Regions from separate parts of the Kribbella flavida DSM 17836 genome, predicted to be linked through region 3. Evidence: riboswitches for the same ligand, from Rfam matches in the RefSeq annotation. Region 3 holds a riboswitch; each other region holds the start of a gene.

Region 1 (7,416 bases), 1.3 Mb from region 3:
CAACTGTGTGCCGGCCTGCCGGACGAGGCGGCGGTGTCGTACCGCCGGGCCGGGCCGATCGAGACCTGGTCGCTGCCGGCGTTCTTCGTCCTGCCCGGTCACGTGTACGCCGCGCTGGCGTGCGCCGGGCTCGGGCGGCATGACGACCTTGCCGTACTCGTCGATCGGCTCGAACCGTTCCGCGGCGAGCACGTGGTCGGAGGCGGTGTCGCCTACCTGGGACCGGTCGAGCTCGCCCTCGGCCGGGCCGCGGCCGTGCTCGGACGCCTCGACGCGGCGATCGAGGACCTGAGCACGGCGGTCCGGCAGGCCGAGAGCGCCGGCGCTCCGGGATTCGTCGCCGAAGCGGAGTACCACCTGGCGGTCGCCTTGCGCACGCGGAGTGGTCCGGGTGATCGCGAGCGCGCGGCGACGGTGGCGCGGGACGCCGATCGACTCGCGAGGTCGCTCGGCATGACCGCGTACGCCGGTCGCCTGCCCGTGGGGGACGCGCCCGGAGGCCTCAGTCCCCGCGAGGCAGAGGTGGCCGCTCTGGTGGCCGAAGGGCTCACCAACCGGCAGATCGCCGAGCGGCTGGTGCTGTCCGAGCGGACCGCTCAGAACCATGTCCAGCACATCCTGACCAAGCTCGGTTTCACCACCCGCAGCCAGATCGCGGCCTGGAGCGCGCGCTCCTTGAGTACGGAGATGAGTAGTCCGGCGGATTCCGCGACCAGCGCGCCTTCCTAGCGTGGGTTGTGCGGCCGGATCCGGTCGCACCAGTCCAAGGAGGCAGTCATGCAGTGGATCGCAGTAGCCACCCCGCCGTTCGCATCGATCGAGAAGTTCGACCAGGTACTGGCCCGGATGGGCACGGAACCCGAGGGCCTGGAAGCCCGTTACGTGGGTACGTCGAACGACGGGCTCCGGGTGATCACCCTGTGGGAGTCGAAGGCCCACGCCGACAAGTTCTTCGCCGAGCAGCTCGGCCCGGCCCTGGCGAAGGTCCTCGGCCCCGAGCCGGCCGGTGCGCCCCAGGTCGTCGGCATCGAGGTGGAGCGCAGCTACCAACGCCAGCCGGTGGGCTGACGAAGGCGGCACCAGGCGTTCGGTCCGGCCGTTACATCCGCCTAGGCCGGATCGTCGTCAACCTGTCGTGCTGTCCTGGGTTTCGCAGGTGCAGTCGCGGCCGGTTCGATCATCCGAGGGCTTTGCGTAGCAGAGCGGCCAGCTGGTCCTGTTCTTCACCGGAGAGGCGTCCCACCGCTGCCCGGGCGAAGGTGAAGGCCTTCTCGAACCGCCGGTTGACCTCGTCCCCGTGCGGGGTCCGCGCGACCAGCCGGGCGCGGCGATCGGCGGGGTTCGGTGCACGGGTGACGAGGCCGAGTGCTTCGAGACGGGTGACGATCTGGGTGATGTTGGAGGCATCGCAACCGAGCTCCTCGGCCAGTGCGCCCATGCCGCGGCTCTCGCCGAGGCGCCCGAGGACACAAGCCTGCGCCGCGCTCAACGAGAGCTGGGCCGCGGCCGACTCATAGGCGCGGTCGTACACGTCGACCAGCTCGAACAAAGCGGCTTCGGCCTCGGACGAGGCCGTTGTCGGCCCGCTCGGGAGTGCCATGGCGCCAGCATAGCAAGGTGCTTGATTCACTCAAGTACTGTCGTCTACAGTGATGCTTGATCCAATCAAGCAATCGAGGAGAACGCATGCGGACGTCAGCAGCAAACAGCCCAGCCGCCGGGACGCCGTCGGTGATGAAGGCGGCGGCCCTCGATCGGTTCGGCGGGGTGGAGGAGCTGGCGCTGCGATCGGTGCGGGTTCCTGCCGTCGGCGAAAACGACGTCCTGATCCGGGTCGAGGTCGCGGGCGTGGCCTCCTGGGACGCGGTCGAGCGCGAGGGACGCTATGACGGGGTGTTCGGGGTTCCGACGACCTTCCCGTACGTGCTCGGTTGGGACGGCGCCGGCACGGTGGCCGCTGTGGGCCGTAACGTCACCCGGTTCGAGCTCGGCGACCGCGTCTACGCGGCGACGATGCCTGCGACGCGGGGTGGTTTGTACGCGGAGTACGGCGTCGTCGAGGCGGAGTACGTGGCGCACGTTCCCGATCGCTTGTCGACGGAACAAGCCGGCGTCATGGCCTGGGATGCGTCGACCGCCCTGAGCGGGCTCGATGTGCTCGGCCTGAAGGCGCACGAGACGCTGATGGTCTTCGGCGCCAGCGGGGGCGTCGGCCACATGGCGGTGCAGTTGGCGCGTCACCGCAGACTGCGGGTGCTCGCCGTGGCGTCCGGTGATGACGGCGTCGAGCTGGCCAAGCGTCTGGGCGCGGACGCGGTCATCGACGGTCGCAAGGACGACGTCCTGGCGGCGGCGTCCGGGTTCGCCCCGGACGGACTCGACGGCGCCCTGGTCACAGCAGGCGGCGAGACGGCCGAGCGCTCTCTGAACGCCGTCAAACGCTCCGGGCGCATCGCCTGGCCGAACGGCGTGACGCCTACGCCCAGAACATCACCCGCTGCGGCGACCTCCTCGTTCGACGGCGATCGTACGCGGTCCGGCCTGGAGCGACTGAACGAAATCATCGCAACGAGCACCTTCGAACCCCACATCGCCCGCACCTTCACGTTGGACCGGATCAGGGACGCCCACCACACCCTCCGCGATCACTACGTCGGAAAGCTCGCACTGAGAATCGCCTTCAGCGACAGCTGAGCTCTGGTGGAGGATGGAGGCCATGGACATCGAACGCAACAAGGCGACGGCCCGCCGGTTCTTCGAAGAGGTCTTCACTGCGGGGCGGCTCGACGTCATGGACGAGATCGCGTCCCCCGAGCTCAGGGCGCAGGGGTCGTTGCCTCCCGGCCTGCCGGATCGCGGGCCGGCGCCCTACAAGCACACCGTCGAGATGTTCCGCCACGCCTTCGCCGAGCTGCACCACGAAATCCATGCCCTGGTGGCCGAAGGAGATCTGGTCGCCGTGCACGTCACGATGACCGGCAGGCATGTCAACACCTTCCTGGACGTTCCCGCGACCGGCCGACGCGTCGTCTACCCCGGCATGGACCTGATGCGCTTCGACTCCGAACATCGCCTCGTCGAGCACTGGACGGCAACCGACGACCTCGGACTCCTGCAACAACTGGGCATCCTTCCGGACGACCAGCCGTGGTCGTCTCCGATGCCGCCGCTCTGACCGGCGGGAGCGTATCCACCGCCGCCGGCACCGCGGTCAGTCCTCGTGGTCGACGTCGCGTCCTGACAGCGCGTCCATCAGGTAGACCTGCTCGCCGACCGCTCGATCCCGGGCGTGCAGGACGTGGAAGGTGGGGGAGAACGGCCCGCCGAGGTCGACCACCGTCGCGCTTGCTCCCTTGACCGCCCGTTCGAGCTGCGGAGGGGTGGTCAGGTCGATCCGCGTCACCACGCCCGGCGTGACCCAGACCGGTACGCCGGCCAACGTCGCCGCGAGCTGGAGGTGGAAGTGCCCGCACAGGACGGCGCGAACGTCACGACCGGCCAGGACCGAGGCCAGCCGGTCGGAGTCGCGGAGGCCCACGGTCCCCATCAGTACGGACGACTCGAGGTAGACCGGTGGGTGGTGGACCACGATGACCGTGCCGGATGATGCCGGTGTCTCGAGAAGGTTTGCCAGCCATTGAAGCTGGCGGTCGCTGAGAGCGCCGTGCGCAGCACCGGGGACCAGACTGTCGAGGGTGACGATCCGGACTCCGTTCACCTCGCTGACTGCGACCCGTTCCGGACCGCCGGATTCCATCAGTCGGCCCAGGTCGGTCCCGTCCGGGCCGAGGTGGCCGGATCCCAAGGCCGTAGCGAACGTGGACCGGTCGTCGTGGTTGCCGGTGCAGTAGACGTGCGGAATGCCGCGCGCTGCCGCGAAAGCTGCGACCCGGTCCCGCACCGCCACGCAACCCTCGACGGAGCCGTCGTCGGCGATGTCTCCGCTGACCACCACCAGGTCGAGGTCGGGCAGGTGCCGCGCATCGTGCAGCATGCGCTCCAGGGCAGCGACCGCATCGACGCCGTCCTCGTCGCGACCGTCGCGGCCGACCTGGGTGTCGGACAGGTGCAGAATGCGGTGGCGTACGGACATGGGGGCTCCTCATCATCGCGATGAGGCCACCCAGGCGGTCGATGTCCCGGCTTCACTCCCCGGTGGTGACCCACCCTCGCCAGTCGTGTCCGACCAGCCTACGAATCCGCGGTGCCACTGCTCGATCTCACCGGGGCGCCCACCTTCCCCGGCGTACGACGCCCGGCCGCTCGTCGCCGATCAGCGCACGAGCCGGAAGAACGTCCGGATCGTCGTCCCGGCCGGGAGTCGTGATCGGGTCGATCAGGTGGACGCCCGCGACGTGCTCGGTGGTGATGATCACCAGCTGAAAGGCGTCCGCCGGTCAGCGGCGCGATCAGCTGCCGGAATTCCACGAACGAGCTTTGCCAGCCAGGGATCAGCAGCGCGGCCTCGGGCTCGGGGGAGGCCGGACGTGCAGGAAGTGCACCCGCTGCCCCTGGATCCCGGCGAGGAACTGGGGACAGCGGTTCAGTGCTGCCTCGTGCTTGCGCCAGTCGTAGCCGGTTCGCCAGTACTCGGCGAGTCCTCGGAGGTACCCCGTCGGCATGCCGTAGGTCCAGCCGACCCCCGGGCACCTAGAAGGGTTCACCGGCTGGTGAGGAGCTGCCTGTAGAGGGCGACCGTGCGTCCGGCTACGTCCTTCCAGCCGAACTGCGTGACCGCGCGTTCGCGGCCGGCCTTGCCCATCGCTGCGGCTTTGGCGGGGTTGGCGACGAGGTCGTTGATGCCGTTGGCGAGTTGGGTTTCGAAGGTGGCGGGGTCGTTTTGGTCGTAGCGGACCAGGGTGCCGGTGAGGCCGTCGTGGACGACTTCGGGGATGCCGCCGACCGCGGAGGCGACGACGGCGGTTTGGCAGGCCATTGCTTCGAGGTTGACGATGCCGAGTGGTTCGTAGATCGAGGGGCAGCAGAAGGCCAGTGCGTGGGTGAGGACTTGGCGGACGTCTTCGCGGGGCAGCATGTCGGAGACCACGAAGACGCCGTCGCGGGCGGCCTTCAGCTCGTCGATCAGGGCGTCGGTTTCGGTTTTCAGTTCGGGTGTGTCGGCGGCGCCGGCCAGGAGTACCAGTTGGACCGAGGGGTCTAGTTGGAGGCCGGCGCGGAGTAGGTGTGGTACGCCTTTTTGCCGGGTGATGCGGCCGACGAAGGTGACGTAGGGGCGGTTGAGGTCGACGCCGAGCCGGTCCAGGACGTGGGTGGCGGGGTCGGGGTGGTAGAAGTCGGCGTCGATGCCGTTGGAGATGACGTGGACCTTGGCGGGGTCGACGGTGGGGTAGCAGTCGAGCACGTCGTCGCGCATCCCGTTGCTGACCGCGATCACCGCGTCGGCGGCTTCGTATGCCGTGCTTTCGGCCCAGCTGGACAGGCGGTAGCCGCCGCCGAGCTGCTCGGCTTTCCACGGTCGGCGGGGTTCCAGCGAGTGTGCTGTCACCACGTGGGGGATGTCGTGGAGGAGTTTGGCCCAGTGGCCGGCCATGTTCGCGTACCAGGTGTGGGAGTGGACCAGGTCGCTGTTGCCGACTCCTGCGGTCATGGTCAGGTCGGTGGACAGCACCCGCAAGGCGGCGTTCGCGCCGAGTAGCCGCGGGTCGTCCTCGGAATGCGCGGTCGCACCCGCCCGGGGCTCGCCCATGCAGTGCACGTCCACGTCGAGCAGGCGACGCAGCTCACGGACCAGGAAGTCCACGTGCACCCCACCGCCCCCATAGATGTGCGGCGGGTACTCCCTGGTCAGCACGGCGATGGTCACTGCGCTGCTCCCACTAGCAATTTGTTCATGCCGTGAGCATAATGGGTTCGGTGATGCCGTCAACTGCCACGGACCTTCGCCAGGCCAATCTGACCCGAGCCCTCCGCGCCATCCACACAGCAGAAGCTGACCTGACCCGCGCACAGCTTGCTCGTGAGCTCACCTGTACCAGGGCGACAGCTGCGGCGTTGGCAGCGGATCTGCAGGACCTCGGCCTGATCACGGTGTCGGAGACCGAACTGACGCGACGAAGGGGTCGCCCCAGCACCCGGCTGACGCCGGCTGCCACCGGACCGGCAGTGATCGCGGTGGAAATCGGGGTGACGTGCGTGCGGCTGGCCACCGTCGGTCTGGGTGGGCGCCTGAGCGCTGTCGAAAGCACTGCACTGCAGAATCACGATGTCGACCATGTGCTCGGCCTGGCGAGAGACATGCTTCGCGAGCGACTGCGGTCGACCCCACAACCATGCGTCGGCGTGGGAATCGCTGTCCACGGACTCGTCGACCAGCTCTCCATGACCTTGGTCTCTGCGCCGAATCTCGGCTGGGACGACACCGACGTTGTCGCACAGCTCGATCTACCGCCCGGCCTGCCGGTGCGGATGGACAACGTCGCCCACTTGTCAGCGCTGGCCGAGTCCAGCCGCGGGCGCGGACGCGGCTTCGCCACGGTTCTCTACCTGCATGCCGCTGTCGGGCTGGGCGGGGCCCTGGTCCTGGACGGCCATCCGGTCCGCGGACGGCGGGGCTTCGCGGGTGAATTCGGTCACCTGCCCTTGGGCCGGAGCGAGCAACCGTGCCGGTGCGGCGGCTGGGGATGCTGGGAACTCGACGTGGATCAGCCGGCGCTGGCCCGCGCGGCGGGACGGCCGTACACCGCTCGTACGGTCGCGACGGTCGCCCGCAAAGTCCTGGCCGACTCGACCCGTGGCGACCAAGAGGCAAGGTCGGCCGTCGACCAGGTGTCGGCACTGCTCGGGCGGGGGATCGGGGCCTTGATCAACGTTCACGATCCCGATCTGGTCGTGCTCGCCTGCCATGCCGCCGACCTGCTGGCCAGTTCTCCGCAGATCGTTGTCGAGCAGGCTCGGCGTGGTTCGATGAGCGCACACCGACCCGCGCTGCCGCCGATCGAGCCGGCTGCTCTGGATGCCGACGGTGCGCTGGTCGGCGCGGCGGACTCGCTCTTCGACTTCCTCGTGGAATCGCCCACCGCGCTGACAGGCCGTACGGCGGCCTCGGCCGCCCCTCTCGATCGGCTGCCCTCATGACCGCAGTGAGCTACGCAGCGGAGCTGCAGTTCGCGTTCGATTTCGTCAGCCGCTCCGTCCGGGAGATTCTGCGCACCGCGGAGCAGGCGTACCGAATCGACACCAAGCGCGATGGCACGGTCGTCACGTCGGCGGACCTGGAGATCAACCGATCGTTCATCGAACACGTCGTCGATCGCTTTCCCGGGGACAGCGTGCTCGGCGAAGAAGCCAGTCACTCCGCCGCGGGCGGCAACGGTCGCACCTGGGTGATCGATCCGATCGACGGCACTCAGCAGTTCATCCTCGGAGTCCCGGTCTTCATGACCTCGATCGCGCTCG
Region 2 (7,416 bases), 120 kb from region 3:
GGGTCCAGGGCGCGATCGGGTTCAGCTTCACCATGTCCCGCTTGGCGTCGTACTCGACCAGCTGGGTGTTCGCGCGGGTCGGCGCCTCTTCCCGGCGTACGCCGGTCACCCAGGCCTTGTAGCCGGACAGCACCCGGTTCAGCGGCTCCACCTTGCGCAGCGCGCAGCACGTGTCCGGGTCGCGGGCGAACAGGTCCTTGCCGTACTCCGCGTCCTGCTCGGCGACGGTCTGCTTCGGCGTCGCGTTGATCAGGTTGATCGGCAGCGTCGCGGCGACCGCGTCCCGGGTGCCGATCGTCTCGGCGAAGTGGTAGCCGGTGTCCAGGAACAGCACGTCGACCCCGGGCGCCGCCTGTGCCGCCAGGTGAGGGAGAGCGCCGTCGGCCATCGAGGCGGTCACCACGAGCTCGTCGCCGAAGGTCTCGCGGGCCCAGGCCAGCACCTCCAGCGCCGACGCGCCGGCGAGTTGCTCGTTCGCCTCCTCGGCGAGCGTCTTCAAGTCAGTACTCATTCCACCCTCACCCGCAGTCCGATCATCTTCAGCTGGAACACCCGTGCGCACGGCCGGCACTCCCAGGCGCCGTGCCCTTCCTCCGACGGACGGAGGTCCTCGTCCCCGCAGTAGGGGCAGTACAGAGGTGCAGCCCGCTCGCTCACTGCAGTGCCTCCTCGTCCGCACGGACGACCCACTGGGCGAAGCGCTCGCCGTCGGACCGTTCCTTCAGGTAGTTTTGGGTGACGCGCTCGATGTAGTCGGTGAGTCCCTCCGCGGTGACCTTGTGGCCGCGCAGCTTGCGGCCGAAGCCGGCGTCCAGGCCGAGGCCGCCGCCGAGGTGGACCTGGTAGCCGGGCACCTGCGTGCCGTCGGCCCCGAGGACGAGCTGGCCCTTGAGGCCGATGTCGGCGACCTGGATCCGGGCGCACGAGTTCGGGCACCCGTTCACGTTCACGGTGATCGGTACGTCGAGGTCGGGGATGCGCTCCTCCAGCTCGTCGATCAGCTGGGCCGCGCGGGCCTTGGTCTCGACGATCGCCAGCTTGCAGAACTCGATCCCGGTGCAGGCCATCGTGTTGCGCCGCCACGCCGACGGCCGAGCCTGGAAGCCGAGTGCGCCGAGCTGCTCGACCAGCGACTCGACCTTCGACTCCTCGACGTCGAGCACGATCAGCTTCTGCTGCACGGTGGTCCGGATCCGGTCCGAGCCGTGCGCGGCGACCACGTCGGCCACCTTCGCCAGCAGCGCGCCGGACACCCGGCCGACCACCGGCGCGACGCCCACGTAGTACCGGCCGTCCTTCTGCCGGTGCACGCCCACGTGGTCACCCTGGACGGCGGGCACTTCGGGCGCCGGGCCGTCGATCAGCTTGCGGTGCAGGTACTCGTCCTCCAGCACCTGGCGGAACTTGTCCATGCCCCAGTCGGCGACCAGGTACTTCAGCCGGGCGCGGTTGCGCAGCCGGCGGTACCCGTAGTCGCGGAAGATGCTGACCACGCCCTTCCAGGCCAGGTGCACCTCCTCGAGCGGGATCCACGCGCCGACCCGCTGGGCCAGCATCGGGGTGGTGGACAGGCCGCCGCCGACCCACAGGTCGAAGCCCGGTCCGTGCTCGGGGTGCACCACGCCGACGAAGGAGACGTCGTTCACCTCCGGCACCACGTCGTGCGACGGGTGGCCGGTCATCGCGGTCTTGAACTTGCGCGGCAGGTTGGAGAACTCGGTGCTGCCGATGTACTTCTCGACGATCTGCTCGACCGCCGGCGTCGGGTCGATGATCTCGTCGGCGGCGATGCCGGCCACCGGGCTGGAGATGATCACCCGGGGCACGTCGCCGCAGGCCTCGGTGGTGTAGAGACCGACCGCCTCCAGCTTCTGCCAGATGGCCGGCACGTCCTCGACCCGGATCCAGTGCAGCTGGATGTTCTGCCGGTCGGTGATGTCGGCGGTGTCGCGCGCGTAGGTGCTGGACACCTCGGCGATCACCCGCAGCTGCTCGGTGCTGAGCTGGCCGCCCTCGATCCGGACCCGGAGCATGAAGTACTTGTCGTCCAGCTCCTCCGGCTCCAGCGTCGCGGTCCGGCCGCCGTCGATGCCGGGCTTGCGCTGGGTGTAGAGACCCCACCAGCGGAACCGGCCGCGCAGGTCGGCGGGGTCGATCGAGTCGAAGCCCCGGTGCGCGTAGACGTTCTCGATCCGGGCCCGGACGTTCAGGCCGTCGTCGTTCTTCTTGTTCTCCTCGTTCTTGTTCAACGGCTCGCGGTAGCCGAGCGCCCACTGTCCTTCGCCCTTGCCTTTGCGGGGGCGGGCCGGCTTACGGGGTGCGGAGGTGACGCCAGTCATCTGGGGGCGTGTCCTTGTCTCTACAGACAGGTGCGGCCGCGATGGGGGCTCGAAGCGTCGTCGGTTCGATCCGGTCTGCGCGGTGCGCACCCAGCGGTGATCAGGTGATCAGGGGGCCGTGACCGGCCCGGCGGGGTGGCTGTCAGAACGTCGAAGGACAACAGATGGCGCTGCGCATCCGCCCGAGGTCGACGTGAATGCGACCTACGAGGTGGGTGGTCAGGGCAGCGAGCATGCCCACAACGATCAGCGCAGGCGGCTGACAAATCAACTCCCAATCCTGCATCGCGAGATGCAATCTCACCATGCAGACATGTCTAGCGCTCGGCTCGACTTTGATTCACGCTCAAAAATCACTTCACAAGATCCCTTGCACAAGAGCTCTTGTGGTAATTAGCATGCTGGATATGAGTCCTGCCAACCGCCGAACCGCCGATGCCTCCGTGATCGCCGCCATTCACCATCCGCTGCGTCGCCGGCTGATCGACCTGCTCGGCGTCAACGGCCCGGCCACCGCGTCGCGCCTGGCCGAGGCGACCGGCGAACTGGTCGGGAACGTCAGTCACCACCTGAAAGTGCTGGCCGCGGCAGGCGTCATCGAGGAAGCGCCGGAGCTGGCCCGGACCCGGCGGGAGCGGTGGTGGCGCAGCGCCAAGGCGTCGTACACGTGGTCGTTCGCGGACGCCGGTGGTGATCCGGCCGGCGAACTGGTCGCGGAGACGGCCGAGGAGGCGAATCTGGCTCATCACGCGACCAAAGTGCGGCAGTGGTTCGGGTTGCGGCCGGAGTACGACGAGAGCTGGATCCGGGCCGCGTTCTCGTCCGAGAGTTGGGTCACACTCACCCCCGAACGCCTGGAGGAGCTCGGCGAGCGGATCCGCGCCCTGGTCCAGGAGTACGCCGATGCGCCGTCCGACGGCGCGGGGGCGGAGCCTGTTTTCGTCTTCGCCCACGCCGTCCCGGCCCGGCCATGACCGCGACCGCGCCGGAGGTGGTTTTTCCGCCTCTGGCCCGGGACAGACGGGTGCAGGGCTGGATTCTTTCGGCCGGGGTTTCGCAGGCCGGCGACGTCGCCTGGTACGTCGGGCTGGCGTGGAGCGCCGCGCAGGTCACGACACCCGCCGGGGTGGGGCTGGTGATGGGCATCGGCGCGCTGCCGCGGGCGCTGGTGCTGTTGTGGGGCGGCGCGCTGGCCGATCGGCTCGACGCGCGCCGGACGATGATCCTGGCCAATCTCGGGCGGATCCTCGTGCTCGCGGTCGCGGCAGCCGTCGTCGGCCTGGCCGGGGTGTCGGTTCCGTTGTTGCTCACGGTCGCGGCGGTTTTCGGTGTGGTCGACGCGATCTACACGCCGGCGGCCGGAACGATGCCGCGGCGCATGGTGCGCGGTGACGACCTGGTGAAGCTCGCCGCCGGGACGCAACTGGCGAACCGGCTGGCGGTCTTCGTCGGCGCCCCACTGGGTGGTCTGCTGGTCGCCCACGGCGGGCTGGCGGCCGTGATGCTCGTGAACGCGGCGTCGTTCGCGGTGATCGCCATCGCGCTGGTCTGGATCGTGCGCCCGCGCCTGCCACAGGTGTCGTCCGGGGGAGCGTCGGTCCGGGCGGATCTGCGAGCGGGCTTCGCTTATCTGCGCCGAGATCTGCCGGCGCGGACCCTGGTGATCGCGCTCTCCGGGCTCAATCTGTGCGTCGGTCCGGTCCTGGCAGTCGGGCTGGTGCAGCGGACCTCGTGGGCAGGGTGGGGTGCCGGTTCACTCGGGCTCTTCCAGGCGTGCTCGGGCCTGCTGGCGGCGGCCGGCGCGGTCCTTGCGATGCGCTGGAAGCCGTCGAACCCGGCCCGGACCGGTCTGCTCGCGTTGATCTTCCAGGCCGCCGGATGTGCGGCGATCGGACTGGTGCCGCGGGCCGGCGTGTTCGTGGCGATGGGCGTGATCGGCTTCACCGCGGGGCTTGCCTCGGCGCAGCTGTCGGCGGTCTTCCAGCGGACCGTCGACCCGGGCTACCTGGGGCGGACGAGCAGCATCGTGAGCTTGTCGGACGAGGCCCTGATGCCGGTGGCGATGACCGGCTTCGGCGCTCTGGTGTCGCTGGCCGGGATCGCGGCTGCCTGCGGGCTCATCGGCGCGTTCTTCGCTGCCCTGATGCTGTGGTCGGCCGCACGGATGAGGCGGCCCCCCGAACAGGGCGGACCGGGGCGACTCGATCGCCGGAAGAAGCAACCGGCGCCCGCTCCTGAATGAGGAGTGGGCGCCGGTTCTCCGGGCGGGGCTGTCAGTTCAGGTCGAGGCCCGGGTAGAGCGGGTGCTTGTCGAGCAGCTCGGCCGAGGCCGCGCGGGTCTTGTCGGCGACGCCGTCCGCCAGCACGTACTTGGCCTTGGACGCCGCGCCGGCCGACGTGGTGGTCGGGGTGACGCTGGACAGCACGTCGACCATCAGCTCGGCGACCCGGTCGAACTCGTCCACGCCGAAGCCGCGCGTGGTGAGCGCCGGCGTACCGATCCGCACGCCCGAGGTGTACCAGGCGCCGTTCGGGTCACGCGGTACGGCGTTGCGGTTGGTGACGATGCCTGCGTCGAGCAGCGCCGACTCGGCCTGCCGGCCGGTGATGCCGTACGACGAGACGTCCAGCAGCACCAGGTGGTTCTCGGTGCCGTCGGTGACCAGCTTCACGCCGCGCTTCATCAGGCCCTCGGCGAGCGCGACCGCGTTGTCGGCGACGGCCTGGGCGTAGGTCTGGAACTCCGGCCGGCGGGCCTCGGCCAGCGCGACGGCCTTGGCCGCCATCACCTGGCTGAGCGGACCACCGAGCACCATCGGGCAACCCCGGTCCACCGCGTCGGCGTACTCGGGCTGGCACAGCACCATGCCGCCGCGCGGGCCGCGCAGCGACTTGTGCGTGGTGGTGGTGGTGACGTGCGCGTGCGGCACCGGGTCGAAGTCGCCGGTGAACACCTTGCCGGCGACCAGCCCGGCGAAATGCGCCATGTCGACCATCAGGGTGGCGCCGACCTCGTCGGCGATCTCGCGCATCTTGGCGAAGTCGATCTTGCGCGGGTACGCCGAGTAGCCGGCGATCAGGATCAGCGGCTTGAACTCCCGGGCCGTCGCGGCGACCTTGTCGTAGTCCAGCAGCCCGGTCTCCGGGTCGGTGCCGTAGGAGCTCTGGTGGAACATCTTGCCGGAGATGTTCGGCCGGAAGCCGTGCGTCAGGTGGCCGCCGGCGTCCAGCGACATGCCCAGCATCTTCTGGTCGCCGAGCGCCTTGCGCAGCGTGGTCCAGTCCTCGTCGGACAGGTCGTTGACGTGCTTGGCGCTCGCCTGCGCCAGGGCCGGGGACTCGATCCGGTTGGCCAGGATCGCCCAGAACGCGACCAGGTTGGCGTCGATGCCGGAGTGCGGCTGGACGTAGGCGTGCGGAGCGTCGAAGAGCGCTTTCGCGTGGTCCGCGGCGGCCTGCTCGACGGTGTCGACGTTCTGGCAGCCGGCGTAGAACCGGTGGCCGACGGTGCCCTCGGCGTACTTGTCCGAGAGCCAGTTGCCCATCGTCAGCAAGGTGGCGGGGGAGGCGTAGTTCTCGCTCGCGATCAGCTTGAGGGAGGAGCGCTGGTCATCCAGCTCGGCGCGGATCGCGCCGGCGATGGTGGGTTCCACCGCGCCGATCACCTCGAGCGCGTTGCGGTAGGCGGCCGACGCGGCAGTGGCGTCGAAGGGTTGAGTCATCGTTGTCTCTCCTGCGGTTGCACTCGGTCGCTGGGCACCCAGGCGCACGGTGCCCGCGTCTTCTCGCTCCCCGGTGGTTCTCCACCTCACGCGCCAGTCGCGACGCGGTAACCCTAGCGCGTACCGGTCCGATCAGAGGACGCGGTCGACGATGCCACCGAACGGAGTGGTCCGCGGCAGCGTGCCGAACACGCCGCCCCAGTCGCCGGCCAGCCGGGAGGCCACGAAGGCGTCCGCCACGTCGGGCGGTGAGTACCGGACGAGCAGTGAGGCCTGCAGGCAGGCGGCCATCCGCGCGGCGAGCCGGCGAGCGCCCGCTTCGGCCTCGGAAACGTCGGAGAGCGCTTCCAGTACGTCGGTCACCGCGGCATCGAGGCGCGGGTCCGCACCCTGGGCCGCGCCGACCTCCAGCAGCCAGGCCTGCAACGACTCCGGGCGCCGCAGCGCGCGCAGCACGTCGAGCGCGTTCACGGTTCCCGACCCTTCCCAGATCGAGTTGAGCGGGGACTCCCGGAACAGCAGCGGCAGGCCCGACTCCTCGACGTAGCCGTTGCCGCCGAGGCACTCCAGCGCCTCGGCCACCATCGCCGGCGTGCGCTTGCAGACCCAGAACTTGGCCAGCGGCAGCGCGATCCGCCGGAACGCCTTCGCCTGCTCGTCGCCGGCCTCGGCGGCGTCGACGGCGGCGGCGAGACGCATCCCGAGAGCGGTTGCCGCCTCGCTCTCCAGGGCCAGGTCGGCGAGCACGTTCCGCATCGCCGGCTTGTTGCGCAGCAGCCCACCGAACGCGCTGCGGTACGACGTGTGCCAGGTCGCCTCGACCAGGGCGCGGCGCATGAGAGCGGCCGAGCCGAGCACGCAGTCCAGCCGAGTGGCGGCGACCATCTCGATGATCGTCCGGACCCCGGTGCCCTCGTCGCCGAGCCGGTAGCCGACGGTGCCGTGGAACTCGACCTCGCTGGACGCGTTGGAGCGGTTGCCCAGCTTGTCCTTCAGCCGCTGCAGGGCGAATGCGTTCCGGTTGCCGTCGGCAAGAACTCGGGGGACGACGAAGCAGCTCAGTCCCTCCGGCGCCTGCGCCAGGACGAGGAAGACGTCGGCCTGCGGCGCCGAGCAGAACCACTTGTGCCCGGTCAGCAGGTACTCGTCGTCGGCACCGGTGGGGGTCGCTGCGCCGACGCCCGACGGCGCCCCGGCGGCCTCGGAGCCGCGGCGGGACGGGGTCGCGGTGGTCAGGTTGGACCGGACGTCGGAGCCCCCCTGCTTCTCGGTCATGCCCATGCCCGCGAGCACGCCGGCCTTGTCCGCGACCGGCAGCCGGCGGACGTCGTACTCGGGGGCGGCGAGGCGGGGGA
Region 3 (7,416 bases):
GGTGCCGCGGCCGTGCATCGCCGAGATCGGGAACGGCTCGCCGATGCCCAGGCTCCACAGGTTCATCGCCTCGGCCTCGACCCGCTGGTCGTCGACCTTGTTCGCGGCCAGCACGACCGGCTTGCCGGACTTGCGCAGCACCCGGACCACGGCCTCGTCGGCGTCGGTGATGCCGACCGTGGCGTCGACCACGAACAGCACCGCGTCGGCGGCGTGGATCGCGACCTCGGCCTGGGCGGCGACCAGGGCCGCCATGCCGACCGCGTCCGGGTCCCAGCCGCCGGTGTCGACCACCGTGAAGGCGCGGCCGGCCCAGTCGGCGTCGTACGAGACGCGGTCCCGGGTGACGCCGGGGGTGTCCTCGACGACGGCCTCGCGGCGGCCGATGATTCGGTTGACCAGCGTCGACTTGCCGACGTTGGGGCGGCCTACGATCGCCAGTACGGGCAGCGGGCCTTGGTCGTCGCGGTCGTGCGACGGCTCGGCGTCGTACTCGTAGCCGGTGGGCAGGTCACTCATCAGGATCCTTCTGGTCTGGCGCGCCCGGGAGTGGGTGGCCGGTGGCTTCGACGGCAGCCCGGACGTGCGCCCGCAACACCTCGCCGATCTGGTCGGCAACCGCGCGTACGTCGGAGTGCCTCCGGGGAAAGGGTACGCGCTCGACCGAGAAGGGTTCGCCGTACACCACGTCGACCCGGCTCCCGCGGGGCGGGAACAACTCGATGTCGCCGCCGGGCAGCCGGGTCCCGAGCAGCGCGACCGGCAGGATCGGGGCGCCGCTGACCATCGCCAGGTAGGCCACTCCGGTCCGGACCCGGCGGAAGTCGCCCGGCCCGCGGGTGCCTTCCGGGTAAATGCTCAGCACGTTGCCGTCGCGCAGCACCTTGATCGCCTTGCGCACCGCGAGCGTGTCGTACGTCGTCCGGTCGACCGGGATCTGCCCGGCCAGGTGCAGCACCTTGCCCTGCACTCCCTGGAACGCCTCGATCTTGCCGAGCTGGTGCAGCATCCGCGGCGCGATCGCGCCCAGCAGCGGTCCGTCGAGCAGGCCGAGGTGGTTCGGCGCGAGCAGCACCGGCCCGGTGCGCGGGAACCGCTCGTCGTGGTGCACGGTCAGGTCGTAGCGCCAGCGCAGGTACGGCCGGACGGCACGACGAAGCACCGTACCGAGCCGGTACGGCAGCGGTGCCAGGTCGTCGGTCCGGGGCAGCTCGTGATGCCCGGTCAGTTCGGCCCTCATGACTCCTGGTCGCGCGGGGCGGCCTCGGCCTCCTTCGCGAGCCGGCTGATCACGTCGACGACCTCCTCCAGCGTGAGGTGGGTGGAGTCGATCGTCACCGCGCCGTCGGAGGCGACCTCGAACTGGGACACGGTGGCGTCGTCGGCGTCGCGGCGCACGATCTGGTCGCGCAACTGCTCGGCGGTCACCGACCCGGCGGCCAGCTCGGCCTTGCGGCGGGCCATCCGGGCCTCCTGGTCGGCGGTGAGCAGCACCTTCAGCTCCGCGTCGGTGGCCACCACGGTGGCGATGTCGCGGCCCTCGACCACGATGCCGCCGCCTGGCTGAGCGGCGTCGATGATCTCGCGCTGGCGGCGGATCAGCTCCTTGCGCACGTCCAGGTTGGTGGCGACCTTGCTCACGTTCTCGCTGATCCGCGGGTCGCGGATCGCCTCGGTCACGTCGCTGCCGTCGGCCGTGAAGTGGGCCAGGCCCGGGTCGGTGCTGATGCCCAGGTCGACCGCGCGGGCCCGCTCCGCGACCGCCGTGACGTCGGTCAGGTCGAGCCCGTGCTCGAGCACCGACCAGGTCACCGCCCGGTACATCGCGCCGGTGTCCAGGTAGCTCAGACCCAGCCGGGTGGCCACTCCACGGGCCGTGCTCGATTTACCGGAACCGCTCGGGCCGTCGACAGCGATGATCATGGGCGGAAGATTACCGGTGCACGACCCAGCCACGCTCGGTCAGTACCTCCACCAGCTGGTCGACCGAGGCCGGCTTGACCGCCAGCTCCACCTCACCGACCGGGCGGCCCGGGCTGTGGTCGATTCGCAGGTCCTCGACGTTGGCCCCGGACGCGGCGGCGTCGGCGAACAGCCGGGCCAGCTGACCGGGCCGGTCGGGAATCGTCACCAGCACGGTGACCAGCTCGATGTGCGGCGTACCGTGCTTGCCCGGCACCCGGACCGCGCCGGAGACACCCCGCCGCAGTACGGCGGTCACCTCGTCGTCGGTCTCCTCCTTGCTGAGGGCAATCAGCAGCCGGTCCAGCTCGTCGCGGATCTGCTCCAGCAGTCCGCTCAGCGCCGGTGAGTTGGCGGCGACGATCTGCGTCCACAGCCCGGGGTCGCCGGCCGCGATCCGGGTCACGTCGCGCACCCCCTGGCCGGACAGCTCCAGGTGCTCGGCGGGAGCGTCGACCAGCGTGCCGGCCGCCAGCGAGGACATCAGCTGCGGGAGGTGCGAGACCCGGGCGACGGCCAGGTCGTGGTCGGGCACGGACAGCTCGACCGTACGTGCGCCGCAGGCCTCGGCGAGCCGGCGGACCAGCTCCGTTGCGTCCGGATCGCTCGTCTCGTGCGGCGTAATCGCCCAGGTGGCGCCCTCGAACAGGTCGGCGCGGCCGGCCAGCGGGCCGTTGCGCTCGGAGCCGGCCATCGGGTGGCTGCCGACGTAGCGAGCGAGGTCCGCCGTCCGGCCGCTCGCCGCGGTGAGCGCCTTGGCGTCGGCCAGCGGCTTGCCCTTGACGCTCGCCGCGTCGGTGACGACGGCATCGGTCTGCTCCAGCTGTTCGGTGATCACCGCGCCGACGTGGTCCGGCGGGACGGCGACCACCACCAGCTGCGGCTCCAACTGAACCAGCCGGGTGCCGGCCCCGATCCGCTCGGCCATCAGCGCGTTGTCGGGATCGGCGTCGACCACCTCGACGACCACGCCGAGCCGCGCCAGCGCCAGTCCGATCGAGGTCCCGATCAGGCCGGTGCCGACGATCCGGACCGGTCCACGCAGCTCGGTCACGGGGCCTCCCGGTCTGGACTGAGGAGTGGAGGGAGCGAAGCGACCGGAGCGACGAGGGAAGACCGGGAGTCACAGCCCCGTGACCCGCGGCGCCGGAGGCGACGCATCAGCACAGTCACGGGGCCTCCCGGTCTGGACTGAGGAGTGGAGGGAGCGAAGCGACCGGAGCGACGAGGGAAGACCGGGAGTCACAGCCCCGTGACCCGCGGCGCCGGAGGCGACGCATCAGCACAGTCACGGGGCCTCCCGGTCTGGACTGAGGAGTGGAGGGAGCGAAGCGACCGGAGCGACTCGCCTGTGCACTCTCACTGGGCGCCGGTCAGGTCGGGGCGCAGCGCCACCGCGCCGTGCAGGTAGACGTGCTGGATCTTGTCCCGCGACCGCGGCGACTCCGCGTGCACCATCATCCGGACCACCCGCGGCAGCGCGTGCGGTACGTCGATCTCCTGCATGCACATCAGCGGTACGTCGGTCAGGCCGATCTGCCGGCCGGCCACCGCCGGGAACTCCGAGTGCAGGTCGGGGGTGACGGTGAACAGGATGCTGATCAGCTCCTCGGCCCCGAGGTCGTTCGCCTCCAGCACCGCCCGGACCAGCTCGGCGGTGCGCTCGAGCAGGTGCTCGCGCTCGTCCGCCTCGAGCTGGGTGGCACCCCGGATCGCCCGTACCGCCACTGTGCCTGCCTCCTCGTTCGTCCTGCTCACCTCGCCCGGCGCCGGTTCCGGCGCTGGACACCGGTCTCAACATTAGGTCAGACCGGGCGAGCGCCGCGTCATCGTCTCGCCGTTTGCGCCTCCGCGGCGTCGACGGTCTGCTCCAGCAGCAGCGCGATCGTCATCGGGCCGACCCCGCCGGGCACCGGCGTCAGCAGGCTCGCCACCCGGGCCGCCTCCTCGGCGTGCACGTCACCGACGTTGCCCTCGTTGTACCCGGCATCGACCACCACCGCGCCCGGCTTGAGCCAGTCGCCGCGGACGAAGTTCGGCTTGCCGACCGCGGCGACCACGACGTCGGCCTGCCGGACCAGCTCGGGCAGGCCGCGGGTCCGCGAGTGGGTGTAGGTGACGGTGGCGTTCGATGCCAGCAGCAACATTCCGGCGGGCTTGCCGAGAATCGGGCTGCGGCCGATCACGACCGCGTGCGCGCCGGCCAGCGGGACGTCGTACGCCTCCAGCAGGCGCAGGATGCCGCCGGGGGTGCAGGACCGGAGGCCGGGTTGGCCGAAGGCCATCGCGGCGAACGAGTGCATGGTGACGCCGTCGACGTCCTTGGCCGGCGCGATCGCCTCGAACGCGGCCCGCTCGTCGATCTGGTCCGGCACCGGGTGCTGCAGCAGGATGCCGTGCACGGCCGGGTCCTCCGAGAGCCGGGTCAGCTCGGCGACCAACTGCTCGGTGGTGGTCTCGGCGGGCAGCACGACGCTGACCGAGCCGATACCGGCCTTCTTGCTGCGGTTCTGCTTCATCCGCACATACGTCGCGGAGGCCGGGTCGTCGCCGACCAGCACGGTGGCCAGGCACGGCTGGACGCCGGTCGCGTCCTGCAGCTTCCGGGCCCGCTCGGCAGCCTTCGCCACCATCTCGGCGGCCAGGTCGGTGCCGACCATCGGCCGGGCGGTGTTGGTGAGGTCCTGAGAACTGGTCGTGGTCATACGCGCTCCTTCGGGCGTCGGCGAACAGGTCGTCGTGCCCAGGCGCGCGGCTCAGCCGGTACTCCGGCGGGCCGGTCCCCGGTGGTGCTCCACCTGAACGCCAGTAGCGGCCCGCCGGACAGTCTACCGGCCTCACGACACCCCGATGCCTTAGTCGCGGGCCCCGATCGCGTCCACCGGACGCCGGCGCAGTGCTCGCCGGGTCGGCAGCATGATCGACAGCAACCCGAGCGCGACGACTCCGGCCGCGGTGAGTGCGCTGGTGACCGGAGAGAACGTCGGCATCGCCGTGGCGCCCTCGCTGAGACCGAGCGCGACGCCGACCATCGGCGGCAGGCAGAGCAGCGTGCTGACCACCAGGGCCAGGCCGATCACGACGCCCGACTCGACCAGCATCATCCGGCGGACCTGCCGGTTGCTGATACCGACCAGCCGGAGCAGGGCGAACTCGCGCCGCCGGGCCGTCGTCCCCATCACGAGGCTGTTGGCGACGTTGATCGCGACGTAGCCGAAGAGCGCGGCGAGCAGGATCAGGTTCGTCCAGCGGTTGAGGTCGAGCCCGGCCTGCTGTGCCTCCGCCATGGTCGCGCGGTCGGCGAGCACGACGCCCAGCTCACCCTCGATCTGGTCGGTCAGACCGGCCGCCAGGGTGCTCGCTTGCACCCCGGACCCGGCGCGGACGAGGACCGAGTCGTCGAGACGGGTGGACAGGTGGTCGAGCAGCACGTCGCGCGGCAGCGTCACGTCGCCGAAGCCCATGCCGTGGTGGTAGATCGCCACCACCTCGGGCGTCAGCCGGGTGCCGTCGCCCAGGAACAGTTCGATCTGTTCGCCGAGCCCGGACCTGGTCTGCTGGGCCGCGGACTCGCTCAGCGCGACGGTCCCCTCCCCCACGAGTTTCGTGGTGTCGCCCTCGCGGACGTCGAGGTCGAGGGTGTCGGCCAGGTTCGCGGCGACGACGCCCTGGGCCGGGAAGCCGAGTGTCTCCTGCACCGAACCGTCGGCGGGACTGGCAAACCGGATGGTCGCGGGCCCCCGGGTCACCGCCGTCGCGGTCCGTACGCCGGGCGTCTCCCGGATCCGGTCCACCAGGTCCGGCGACAACCCCGCGCCCGCGCTGGCCACCACGAGATCGGCGACCACGCCCTGGTCCGCCTGCCGGCCGGCCTCCTTGACCTGCGCGGCGCCCACCGACACCTGCACGATCATGATCGTGATCGCCAGGACCAGCGGTACGACGGCAGCCGCGACCCGGCGGGAGTTCTGTGTGGTGTTGGCCGCGGCCAGGTAGCTCGCCGCGCCGCCCGAGCGACGTAGGAACGGGCCGACCAGCGCCAGCGCGCCCTGGACGATGCGCGGGCCGAGCAGACCGACGGCGATCACCAGGACCAGCGACGAGGTCGCGGCCAGGATGGTGCCGACGTCCCCGGCGAAGAACAGCGGCATCGCGCACATCACCAAGCCACCGACCAGCAGCACGAGGCCGATCAGCGTCCGGACCGGGCCGAGCCGCGGGGTCTCCACACTCGACTCCCCCAGCGCTTCGACCGGCCGGATCTTCACCGCACGGCGCGCCGACATCCAGCCCGCGAGCCGCGCGGTCAGGACCGAGAGCACCACCGCGGCCAGCAGCGGCAGCGGCAGCAGGGAAAGCCCGTAGTCGGCCGGGATCACCCCGACCCCGACGAACGCCGCGCGCAGCAGCCAGACCAGTCCGTAGCCGAGCACCGCGCCGGGCACCGAGGCGGCCAGCGACACGATCAGGATCTCGGCACCGATCAGCCGGTGCACCTGCCGGGGCGTGGCGGCGACCGCGCGCAGCAAGGCAAGCTCCCGGCGCCGCTGCTGGACCGACAGCCCCAGCGTGCTGGCCACCACGAACATCGCGACGATCGCCGCGATGCCGCCGAACGAGCCCGCGACCGCCATCAGCAGCGAGGACGCGGCCGAGGAGTCCTGGAACTCCAGCTTGCCCATGCCGTCGCCGGTGGAGGTGGTGACGGCGCCGCCCAGCCGCTGCTCGATGGTGTCGGCCAACTCGCCCGGATCGACGCCGGGCGCGGCGAGCACGCCCACGGCGTACAGGTGGCCGGGCTTGCCGGACAGTTGCTTGGCCTCGTCGTCGGTGAACAGGACGACCGGCTGGCGAAACGTGCCGGCTGCCGGGTCGACGATGCCGGTCAGCCGGTAGGTGGCCGGCCGCGATCCGACCGCCAGCCTCACCTGGTCACCGATCACGTAGCCGCCCGCGGTCGCGGCGGCCCGGTCCAGCGCGACGTCGGAACGGGCTGTGGGCAACGACCCGTCCCGCACCGTCAAGGGGCCGAGCGCAACGGAACCGCGACCGTGCCCGTACGGCGTGCTGCCGTCCTCGCCGTGGACCAGGGCACCGGTCTTACCGGCCAGGGTCAGCCGGAACGAGTAGTCCGGCACGGCCTGCGCGACCCCGGGCACGGCGGCGATCTCGCCGAGCCGGTTCGCGGCCAGGGGAACGTGGTCGCCGAACTCGGTGTCGGGCGACTCGGCGACCGCCAGCTTCTGGTTCGCCGCCACCATCACCGACGCGCCGGCGTACCGCTCGGGGCTGATCCCGGCGAGCAGGCCGGACTGCAGCAGCAGACCGCAGGCGGAGATCAGCGCGGCTCCGCAGAACAGGGCGATGAAGGCACCGGCGAAACCGGTCCAGCGGGTCCGGAGCGTGCTCCACGCGAACGAGAACACGATCACCACTCCCCGAGGTGCGTCAGGT
Region 4 (7,416 bases), 1.8 Mb from region 3:
TTGGCCCGGCTCTTGGAGCCCTCGGGCAGACCGACGCGGACGTCCACGCCGGAGTCGCGCAGGGAGAGCGCATGCGCGTGGCCCTGGCTGCCGTAGCCGAGCACGGCCACGTTGCGGCCCTGGATCACCGACAGGTCGGCGTTGTCGTCGTAGAACATTTCAGCTGCCACTTGGAGCTCGTCTCCTTGGTTTCTGGATGAGGGCCGGCGCCGGTACGGCGTACGCGGGCCGGCCGGGGTGGTTCGCGGCGCTCAGCCGTGCCGGGCCGGCGCGGCGGGGCGACCCGGCGGCGGCGCCGGCACCGGGTGGGACGGGGAGCCGGACGGCTGCCCGCCCGGGGTGGACTGACCACTCGCTGAGCCGGTCGGGGCCGACGCGGTCGGAGTCTGCGCCGGGGTCTGTGCCGTCGCGGTCTGGCCGGCCGGGCGGGCCTGCAGGGCCGGCGCGCCGGACGCCACGTGCGGCGGCGGCACCGGGACCGGGCGCAGCGTGCGGTCCGAGATGGACCGGCCGCCCCGGCCGATCGCGACCATGCCGGACTGCACCAGCTCGCGGACGCCGAACGGTTCCAGCACCCGCAGCATGGCCTCGAGCTTCTCGGGATTGCCGGTCGCCTCGATGGTGATCGCGTCCGGGGCCACGTCGACCACCTTCGCACGGAACAGCTGGACGGTTTCCAGCACCTGTCCGCGGGTCAGGGTGTCGGCCTTCACCTTGACCAGGAGCAGCTCGCGCTGCACGGTCTGGGTCGGCTCCAGCTCGACGATCTTGATCACGTTCACCAGCTTGTTGAGCTGCTTGGTGATCTGCTCCAGCGGCTGCTCGTCGACGCTGACCGCGATCGTCATCCGGGAGATCTCCGGGTGCTCGGTCGGGCCGACCGCGAGCGAGTCGATGTTGAATCCCCGGCGGGAGATCAGCGCGGCCACCCGGGCCAGCACACCGTGCTTGTTCTCCACCAGGATGCTCAGGGTGTGTTTCGACATTTACAGCTCCTCGGAGTCCCAGTCGGGCGCCATGTCGCGGGCGATCCGGATGTCGTCGTTACTGGTGCCGGCGGCAACCATCGGCCAGACCATCGCGTCGCGGTGCACGACGAAGTCGACCACCACCGGCGCGTCGGTGACCGCCATCGCCTTCTCGATGGTCGCGTCGACCGACGCGCGGTCGGAGCAGCGCAGGCCGACACCGCCCATCGCCTCGGCCAGCTTCGCGAAGTCCGGGATCCGGGCCGAGTGCAGGTCGGTGTTGGAGTAGCGCTTGTCGTAGAACAGCGTCTGCCACTGCCGGACCATGCCGAGCGACTGGTTGTTGATCACCGCGACCTTGATCGGGATGCCCTCCAGCGCGCAGGTGACCAGCTCCTGGTTGGTCATCTGAAAGCAGCCGTCGCCGTCGATCGCCCAGACCGTCTTGTCCGGCCGGGCCACCTTGGCGCCCATCGCCGCCGGCACGGAGTACCCCATCGTGCCGAGGCCGCCGGAGTTCAGCCAGTGCAGCGGCTTCTCGAAGGGCAGGTAGTGCGCGGCCCACATCTGGTGCTGGCCGACGCCGCTGGTGTAGATCGCGTCCGGCCCGGCGATCTGGCCGATCCGCTGGATCACGTACTGCGGCGACAGGCTGCCGTCCTCCGGCTCGTCGTACCCGACCGGGTACTTCGCCCGGACCGACTCCAGCAGACCGCGCCAGGCGCTGTAGTCCGGGGTCTTGCCGGTGCCGGAGATCTCTGTCCGCAGCGCGGTAACCAGGTCGGCGATGACCTCCTTGCAGTCCCCGACGATCGGCACGTCGGCGGTCCGGTTCTTGCCGATCTCGGCCGGGTCGATGTCGGCGTGGATCACCTTCGCGTCCGGCGCGAACGAGTCGAGCTTGCCGGTCACCCGGTCGTCGAAGCGGGCGCCCAGCGTGATCAGCAGGTCGGAGCGCTGCAGGGCGCCGACCGCGGAGACCGAGCCGTGCATGCCCGGCATGCCGAAGTGCAGCTCGTGGGTGTCGGGCAGCGCGCCGCGGGCCATCAGCGTGGTGACGACCGGGATCCCGAGCAGCTCGGCGAGCTCCTTCAGCTCGGCCTCGGCCCGGGCCCGGATCACGCCGCCGCCGACGTACAGCACCGGCTTGTCGGCCGCCGCGATCAGCCGGGCCGCCTCGCGCACCTGCTTGGGGTGCGGGCGGGTCACCGGCCGGTAGCCCGGCAGCGAGAGCTCGGTCGGCCACTGGAAGTCCACCTTGGCCTGCATCGCGTCCTTGGTCACGTCCACCAGGACCGGACCGGGACGGCCGGTGCTGGCGATGTGGAAGGCCTCGGCGATCGTGCTGGCGATCTCGTTCGGGTCGTTGACCAGGAAGTTGTGCTTGGTGATCGGCATCGTGATGCCGCGGATGTCGGCCTCCTGGAAGGCGTCGGTGCCGATCGCGGCGCTGGCCACCTGACCGGTGATCGCGACCATCGGCACCGAGTCCATGTAGGCGTCGGCGATCGGGGTGACCAGGTTGGTCGCGCCCGGGCCCGAGGTCGCCATGCAGACACCGACCTTGCCGGTGGCCGAGGCGTAGCCCTGGGCCGCGTGGCCGGCGCCCTGCTCGTGACGTACCAGGATGTGGCGGATCTGGGTCGAGTCGAGCATGGGGTCGTACGCCGGGAGGATCGCGCCGCCCGGAATGCCGAAGACGGTGTCCACCCCGGCGTGTTCCAGTGCGCGGATCAGAGCCTGTGCCCCGGTCAGCTGCTCACTCATGAGTGCCTTCCCTTGTCCAGTCACGATGTTGGCTTCTCAGCGACCGATCCATGCTCGCTCGTGCTTGTCGTCCGGGAACGTCCGGGTCTCAGATCGTCGCCCTGGCAACAAAAACGCCCCTCCTGCCGGGTTGGCTGAAGGGGCGCGCTCGACTCGGTGGTCGCGTCAGTCGGCGCGCCGCACAAGTACGAGGAGAATCGATCGCATGCAGGTAACAGTCCCCGACCGGCGACGGCCGGTCAAGTTTCAGGACCATCTGTCTCAGGTGATGAGATCACTGTCTTAGATGCAGACGGCGCTGTCTCAGATGCAAACGGCGCCTTCCGAGGCCGACCGCACCAGCCGGGTGTACTTGCCGAGCACTCCGCGGGTGATGGCCGGCTCCTTCGGCGTCCAGCCCTGGCGGCGGCGCTCCAGCTCGTCGGCGTCGACGTGCAGCTCCAGGGTCCGGTTCTTCACGTCCAGCGTGATCCGGTCGCCGTCGCGCACGAAGGCGATCGGCCCGCCGTCGACGGCTTCCGGCGCGACGTGGCCGACGCACAGGCCCGTCGTACCGCCGGAGAAGCGGCCGTCGGTGAGCAGCAGGACGTCCTTGCCGAGGCCGGCGCCCTTGATCGCGCCGGTCACCGCGAGCATCTCGCGCATGCCCGGACCGCCCTTCGGGCCCTCGTAGCGGATCACCACCACGTCGCCGGCCTGCATGGTGCCGTCCTCGATCGCGTCCATCGCGCCGCGCTCGCCGTCGAAGACCCGCGCGGTGCCCTCGAACACGTCGGAGTCGAAGCCGGCGCTCTTCACCACCGCGCCCTCCGGCGCCAGCGAGCCGTGCAGGATGGTGATGCCGCCGGTGCCGTGGATCGGCCGGTCCAGCGCCCGGATGATCACGCCGTCGACGTCCGGCGGCGCGATGTCGGCGAGGTTCTCGGCCATCGTCTTGCCGGTCACGGTCAGGCAGTCGCCGTGCAGCAGGCCGGCGTCCAGCAGCGCGCGCATCACCACCGGGATGCCGCCGACCCGGTCGACGTCGGTCATCACGTACTGCCCGAACGGCTTGAGGTCGCCCAGGTGCGGCACCTTGTCGCCGATCCGGTTGAAGTCGGCCAGGCTCAGGTCGACCTCGGCCTCCCGGGCGATCGCCAGCAGGTGCAGGACCGCGTTGGTGGAGCCGCCGAGCGCCATCACGACGGCGATCGCGTTCTCGAAGGCTTCCTTGGTGAGGATTTGCCGGGCGGTGATGCCGTTGCGCAGCAGGCCGACGACGGCCTCGCCGGACCGGCGGGCGTAGCCGTCGCGGCGCCGGTCGACAGCGGGCGGCGCCGCGGAACCCGGCAGGGACATGCCGAGCGCCTCCGCCGAGGCGGCCATCGTGTTCGCGGTGTACATGCCGCCGCAGGCGCCCTCGCCGGGGCAGATCGCGCGCTCGACGGCGTCGACCTGCTCGCGGGTGATCAGGCCGCGCACGCAGGCGCCGACCGCCTCGAAGGCGTCGATCACCGTGACGTCCTTGTCGCCGAGCCGGCCGGGCATGATCGACCCGGCGTACAGGAAGACGCTGGCCAGGTCGAGGCGCGCGGCGGCCATCAGCATGCCGGGCAGGGACTTGTCGCAGCCGGCCAGCAGCACCGAGCCGTCGAGCCGCTCGGCCTCCATCACGGTCTCCACCGAGTCGGCGATGATCTCCCGGCTGACCAGCGAGTAGTGCATGCCGACGTGGCCCATCGAGATGCCGTCGGAGACACTGATCGTGCCGAACTCCAGCGGGTAGCCGCTCGCCGCGTGCACGCCGTCCTTGACCGCCTTCGCGAGCCGGTCGAGCGACAGGTTGCACGGGGTGATCTCGTTCCAGCTCGACGCGACGCCGATCTGCGGCTTGGCCCAGTCGTCGTCGCCCATCCCGACGGCGCGGAGCATGCCCCGCGAAGCGGTTGCCTCGAGCCCGTCGGTCACCGTACGGCTGCGGGGCTTGATGTCCGGAGTGCTGTTCGTCACCATGCTCCGACTGTATTCCTGCCCGGCCCCTTGGTCGCTCGGGGCACCGGGACCGGCCCCGGCGGCGCTAGGCTGTGGCCGCCGCGACTGGCGAAGGTGGAGTACCACCGGGGAGCGGCTGCCGGACCTGTTAGGCGTCGTCCGCCTGGGCGCCTCCGACGTTCCCGGAGGCCCCGATGCACCTGCGCCACGGCATGAACCCGCACCAGCCCGCCACCGTCACCCCGCTCGACGGCTCGCCGATCACGGTGCTGCACGGCGCGCCGTCGTACATCAATCTCCTCGACGCGCTGAACGCCTGGCAGCTCGTCCGGACCGCGAGCACCACCTTCGCTCGCCCGGCGGCGACGTCGTTCAAGCACGTCTCCCCCGCGGGTGCGGCGCTCGCCGGGCCGCTCGACGAGGTCCAGCGAGCCACCTTCGGCGTCGACCGGCTCGGTCCCGTCGCCAGTGCCTACGCCCGGGCGCGCGACGCGGACCCGAAGTCGTCGTACGGGGACTTCGGCGCCGTCTCGCACCCGGTCGATCCCGAACTGGCGGAACTGTTGCGCCGGCTGAGTTGCGACGGGGTGATCGCGCCCGGGTACGACGAGAGCGTGGTCGGCACGCTCTCGGCGAAGAAGCGCGGCGGCTTCCTGGTGCTGGCGGTGGACCCGGCGTACGAACCGCCTGCTGAGGAGGTCCGCGACGTCTACGGTCTTCGGCTCACCCAGCACCGCGACGATCTGCCGCTCACCCGCGACCTGCTCGACCCTGCATTGCCCGACGCCGCCGCCCGGGACTTGTTGCTCGGGCTGATCGTGCTGCGCTACACGCAGTCGAACTCGATCGCGCTGGTGCGGGACGGGATGACGATCGGCATCGGGGCAGGCCAGCAGTCCCGCATCGACTGCACCCGGCTCGCCGGCGCCAAGGCCGACACCTGGTGGCTGCGTCGTCACCCGTCCGTCGTACCGGATCCCGGCCTTCCGCTGTCGGCCCGGCAGGCGGCACACCTCGCGGCTGTCGACCGCCTCTGCCCCGCCGACCGTACGCCGTGGCTGGCCGGCCTCACCGACGTCGCGATGGTCTCCGACGGGGCCATCCCGTTCGCCGACAACATCGACGAGGCGGCGCGGCACGGCGTACGGACCCTGGCCGAGCCAGGTGGATCGCTCCGTACGCCGGAGGTGGTCGCCGCCTGCGCCGCGCACGGCATCACCGCCACGCAGACCGGCGTCCGCCTCTTCCATCACTGAAGCCTGGCCGACGTGCTCGGCCGCGGGCGGCTCAGCCGCCCGCAACGCTCGGCAGGACGAGCAGTTCGGCGCCGTCGGGCAGCTTGGTGTCCAGGCCGTCCAGGTCGCGGATGTTGTCGTCGCCCAGGAAGACGTTGACGTGCCGCCGCAACGTCCCCTGGTCGTCGGTCAGTCGCCGCCGCAACGCCGGATGCTGCCGCTCCAGCGTCGCGAACACCGACCCGACCGTCGCGTCCGCCGACGGCTCGACCTCGACCCGCTCTCTCCCGTCGGCGAACGGACGCAACACCGTCGGCAGCTTCACCTGGATCGTCACGTCGCCACCTCTAGCTCAGCACTGCCGCGCGGATGGTCAGGACGTCGGGCAGGTGCCGCGCGACCTCGGTCCAGGTGTCGCCCGCGTCCGCACTCGCGTAGACGCAGCCGTCCCGCGTCCCGACGTACACCCCGGCCGGCGATCCAGCGTCCACGCACAACGCGTCCCGCAGGACCGGCGCGTACGACGGCACGTCCGGCAGCCCCTTCGTCAGCGGCTCCCAGGTCGCCCCGGCGTCGCGGGACCGGAAGACCCGGCACTGCGCGTCGGTCGGGATCCGGTTGCCGTCAGCGATCAATGGGAAGACGTAGACCGTGTCCGGCTCGTGCGGGTGCACCACGATCGGGAAGCCGAAGTCCGAGGGCAGGCCGTCCGCGATCGACTTCCAGATCGCGCCGCCGTCGTCGGAGCGGTAGACGCCGTGGTGGTTCTGCGCGTACAGCCGGTCCGGCGCGTCCGGGTGCGCGGCCAGCTTGTGCACGCACTGGCCGAACTCCGGGTCGGGATCGGGCAGGAAGTACGCCTTGATCCCGTGGTTGGCCGGGCGCCAGGTCCGGCCGCCGTCCTCGGTCTGGTAGACCCCGCCGGTCGACATCGCCACGCTCATCCGGTCGGGGTCGGTCGGGTGCGGCAGCACGGTGTGGATCGCCTGACCACCGAACCCCTCACCCCAGTCCTTGCGGTGCGGGTGGTCCCACAGGCCGCGGACCAGCTCGAACGTCACCCCGCCGTCGGTCGACCGCCACAGCGACGAGGGCTGCGCACCGGCGTACACGACTCCGGGCTGGTCGGCCGGCGCGGGCTGGATCTGCCAGACCCGCTCGAGCGAGGCGCCGGCGTCGGCCGGGAAGCCGATCGAACCCTCCGGCGGCTCGTCCCAGCTCCGGCCGAGATCGTCGGAGTGGAACACGGCCGGGCCCCAGTGCTCGCTGGTGCCGCCGGCGAACAGGCGCGGGCGGTCCCCGCGCGTGTCCACCCCGACCGAGTAGACCCCCTGCATCTCGAAGTGCGGCCCGTCGAGCGTCCAGTGCTCCCGCCCGGCGTCGCTGCGCCCGATCCAGAGTCCCTTCTTGGTTCCGATCAGCAGTACGGCCTCGGACATCGTCGTCCTCCAGGTGTGTCTAGCGTGGCGGCCCTG

Evidence for each region. Region 3 has a riboswitch for ZMP and ZTP ahead of KFLA_RS16015 (bifunctional 5,10-methylenetetrahydrofolate dehydrogenase/5,10-methenyltetrahydrofolate cyclohydrolase). Riboswitches for the same ligand answer to the same signal wherever they lie in the genome.
Region 1: linked by a shared signal. The riboswitch ahead of KFLA_RS10060 (metallophosphoesterase family protein) and the one ahead of KFLA_RS16015 (bifunctional 5,10-methylenetetrahydrofolate dehydrogenase/5,10-methenyltetrahydrofolate cyclohydrolase) in region 3 are both predicted to bind ZMP and ZTP.
Region 2: linked by a shared signal. The riboswitch ahead of KFLA_RS16505 (glycine hydroxymethyltransferase) and the one ahead of KFLA_RS16015 (bifunctional 5,10-methylenetetrahydrofolate dehydrogenase/5,10-methenyltetrahydrofolate cyclohydrolase) in region 3 are both predicted to bind ZMP and ZTP.
Region 4: linked by a shared signal. The riboswitch ahead of KFLA_RS24240 (5-aminoimidazole-4-carboxamide ribonucleotide formyltransferase) and the one ahead of KFLA_RS16015 (bifunctional 5,10-methylenetetrahydrofolate dehydrogenase/5,10-methenyltetrahydrofolate cyclohydrolase) in region 3 are both predicted to bind ZMP and ZTP.

The regions. Positions count from the first base shown of each region.
Region 1 is NC_013729.1:2,126,203-2,133,618, forward strand. Features, by position in the region: gene KFLA_RS10035 (ATP-binding protein) at 1-729, shown strand, start outside; gene KFLA_RS10040 (hypothetical protein) at 778-1,068, shown strand; gene KFLA_RS10045 (MarR family winged helix-turn-helix transcriptional regulator) at 1,178-1,600, opposite strand; gene KFLA_RS10050 (quinone oxidoreductase family protein) at 1,768-2,694, shown strand; gene KFLA_RS10055 (ester cyclase) at 2,717-3,175, shown strand; gene KFLA_RS10060 (metallophosphoesterase family protein) at 3,212-4,093, opposite strand; ZMP/ZTP riboswitch at 4,115-4,190, opposite strand; gene KFLA_RS38240 (hypothetical protein) at 4,221-4,376, opposite strand; gene KFLA_RS38245 (epoxide hydrolase N-terminal domain-containing protein) at 4,452-4,664, opposite strand; gene glgA (glycogen synthase) at 4,661-5,824, opposite strand; gene KFLA_RS36550 (ROK family protein) at 5,878-7,095, shown strand; gene KFLA_RS35430 (inositol monophosphatase family protein) at 7,092-7,416, shown strand, end outside.
Region 2 is NC_013729.1:3,566,911-3,574,326, forward strand. Features, by position in the region: gene KFLA_RS16485 (phosphoadenylyl-sulfate reductase) at 1-511, opposite strand, end outside; gene KFLA_RS16490 (nitrite/sulfite reductase) at 654-2,339, opposite strand; gene KFLA_RS16495 (ArsR/SmtB family transcription factor) at 2,747-3,313, shown strand; gene KFLA_RS16500 (MFS transporter) at 3,310-4,581, shown strand; gene KFLA_RS16505 (glycine hydroxymethyltransferase) at 4,613-6,061, opposite strand; ZMP/ZTP riboswitch at 6,091-6,172, opposite strand; gene KFLA_RS16510 (acyl-CoA dehydrogenase family protein) at 6,194-7,416, opposite strand, start outside.
Region 3 is NC_013729.1:3,450,151-3,457,566, reverse strand. Features, by position in the region: gene der (ribosome biogenesis GTPase Der) at 1-519, opposite strand, end outside; gene KFLA_RS35635 (lysophospholipid acyltransferase family protein) at 512-1,240, opposite strand; gene cmk ((d)CMP kinase) at 1,237-1,923, opposite strand; gene KFLA_RS16025 (prephenate dehydrogenase) at 1,934-3,016, opposite strand; gene aroH (chorismate mutase) at 3,322-3,690, opposite strand; gene KFLA_RS16015 (bifunctional 5,10-methylenetetrahydrofolate dehydrogenase/5,10-methenyltetrahydrofolate cyclohydrolase) at 3,789-4,667, opposite strand; ZMP/ZTP riboswitch at 4,697-4,785, opposite strand; gene KFLA_RS16010 (ABC transporter permease) at 4,818-7,388, opposite strand; gene KFLA_RS16005 (ABC transporter ATP-binding protein) at 7,391-7,416, opposite strand, start outside.
Region 4 is NC_013729.1:5,263,688-5,271,103, forward strand. Features, by position in the region: gene ilvC (ketol-acid reductoisomerase) at 1-158, opposite strand, end outside; gene ilvN (acetolactate synthase small subunit) at 252-986, opposite strand; gene KFLA_RS24230 (acetolactate synthase large subunit) at 987-2,759, opposite strand; gene ilvD (dihydroxy-acid dehydratase) at 3,039-4,727, opposite strand; ZMP/ZTP riboswitch at 4,798-4,882, shown strand; gene KFLA_RS24240 (5-aminoimidazole-4-carboxamide ribonucleotide formyltransferase) at 4,901-5,962, shown strand; gene KFLA_RS24245 (ubiquitin-like small modifier protein 1) at 5,994-6,278, opposite strand; gene KFLA_RS24250 (WD40/YVTN/BNR-like repeat-containing protein) at 6,289-7,380, opposite strand; gene KFLA_RS24255 (2-hydroxyacid dehydrogenase) at 7,400-7,416, opposite strand, start outside.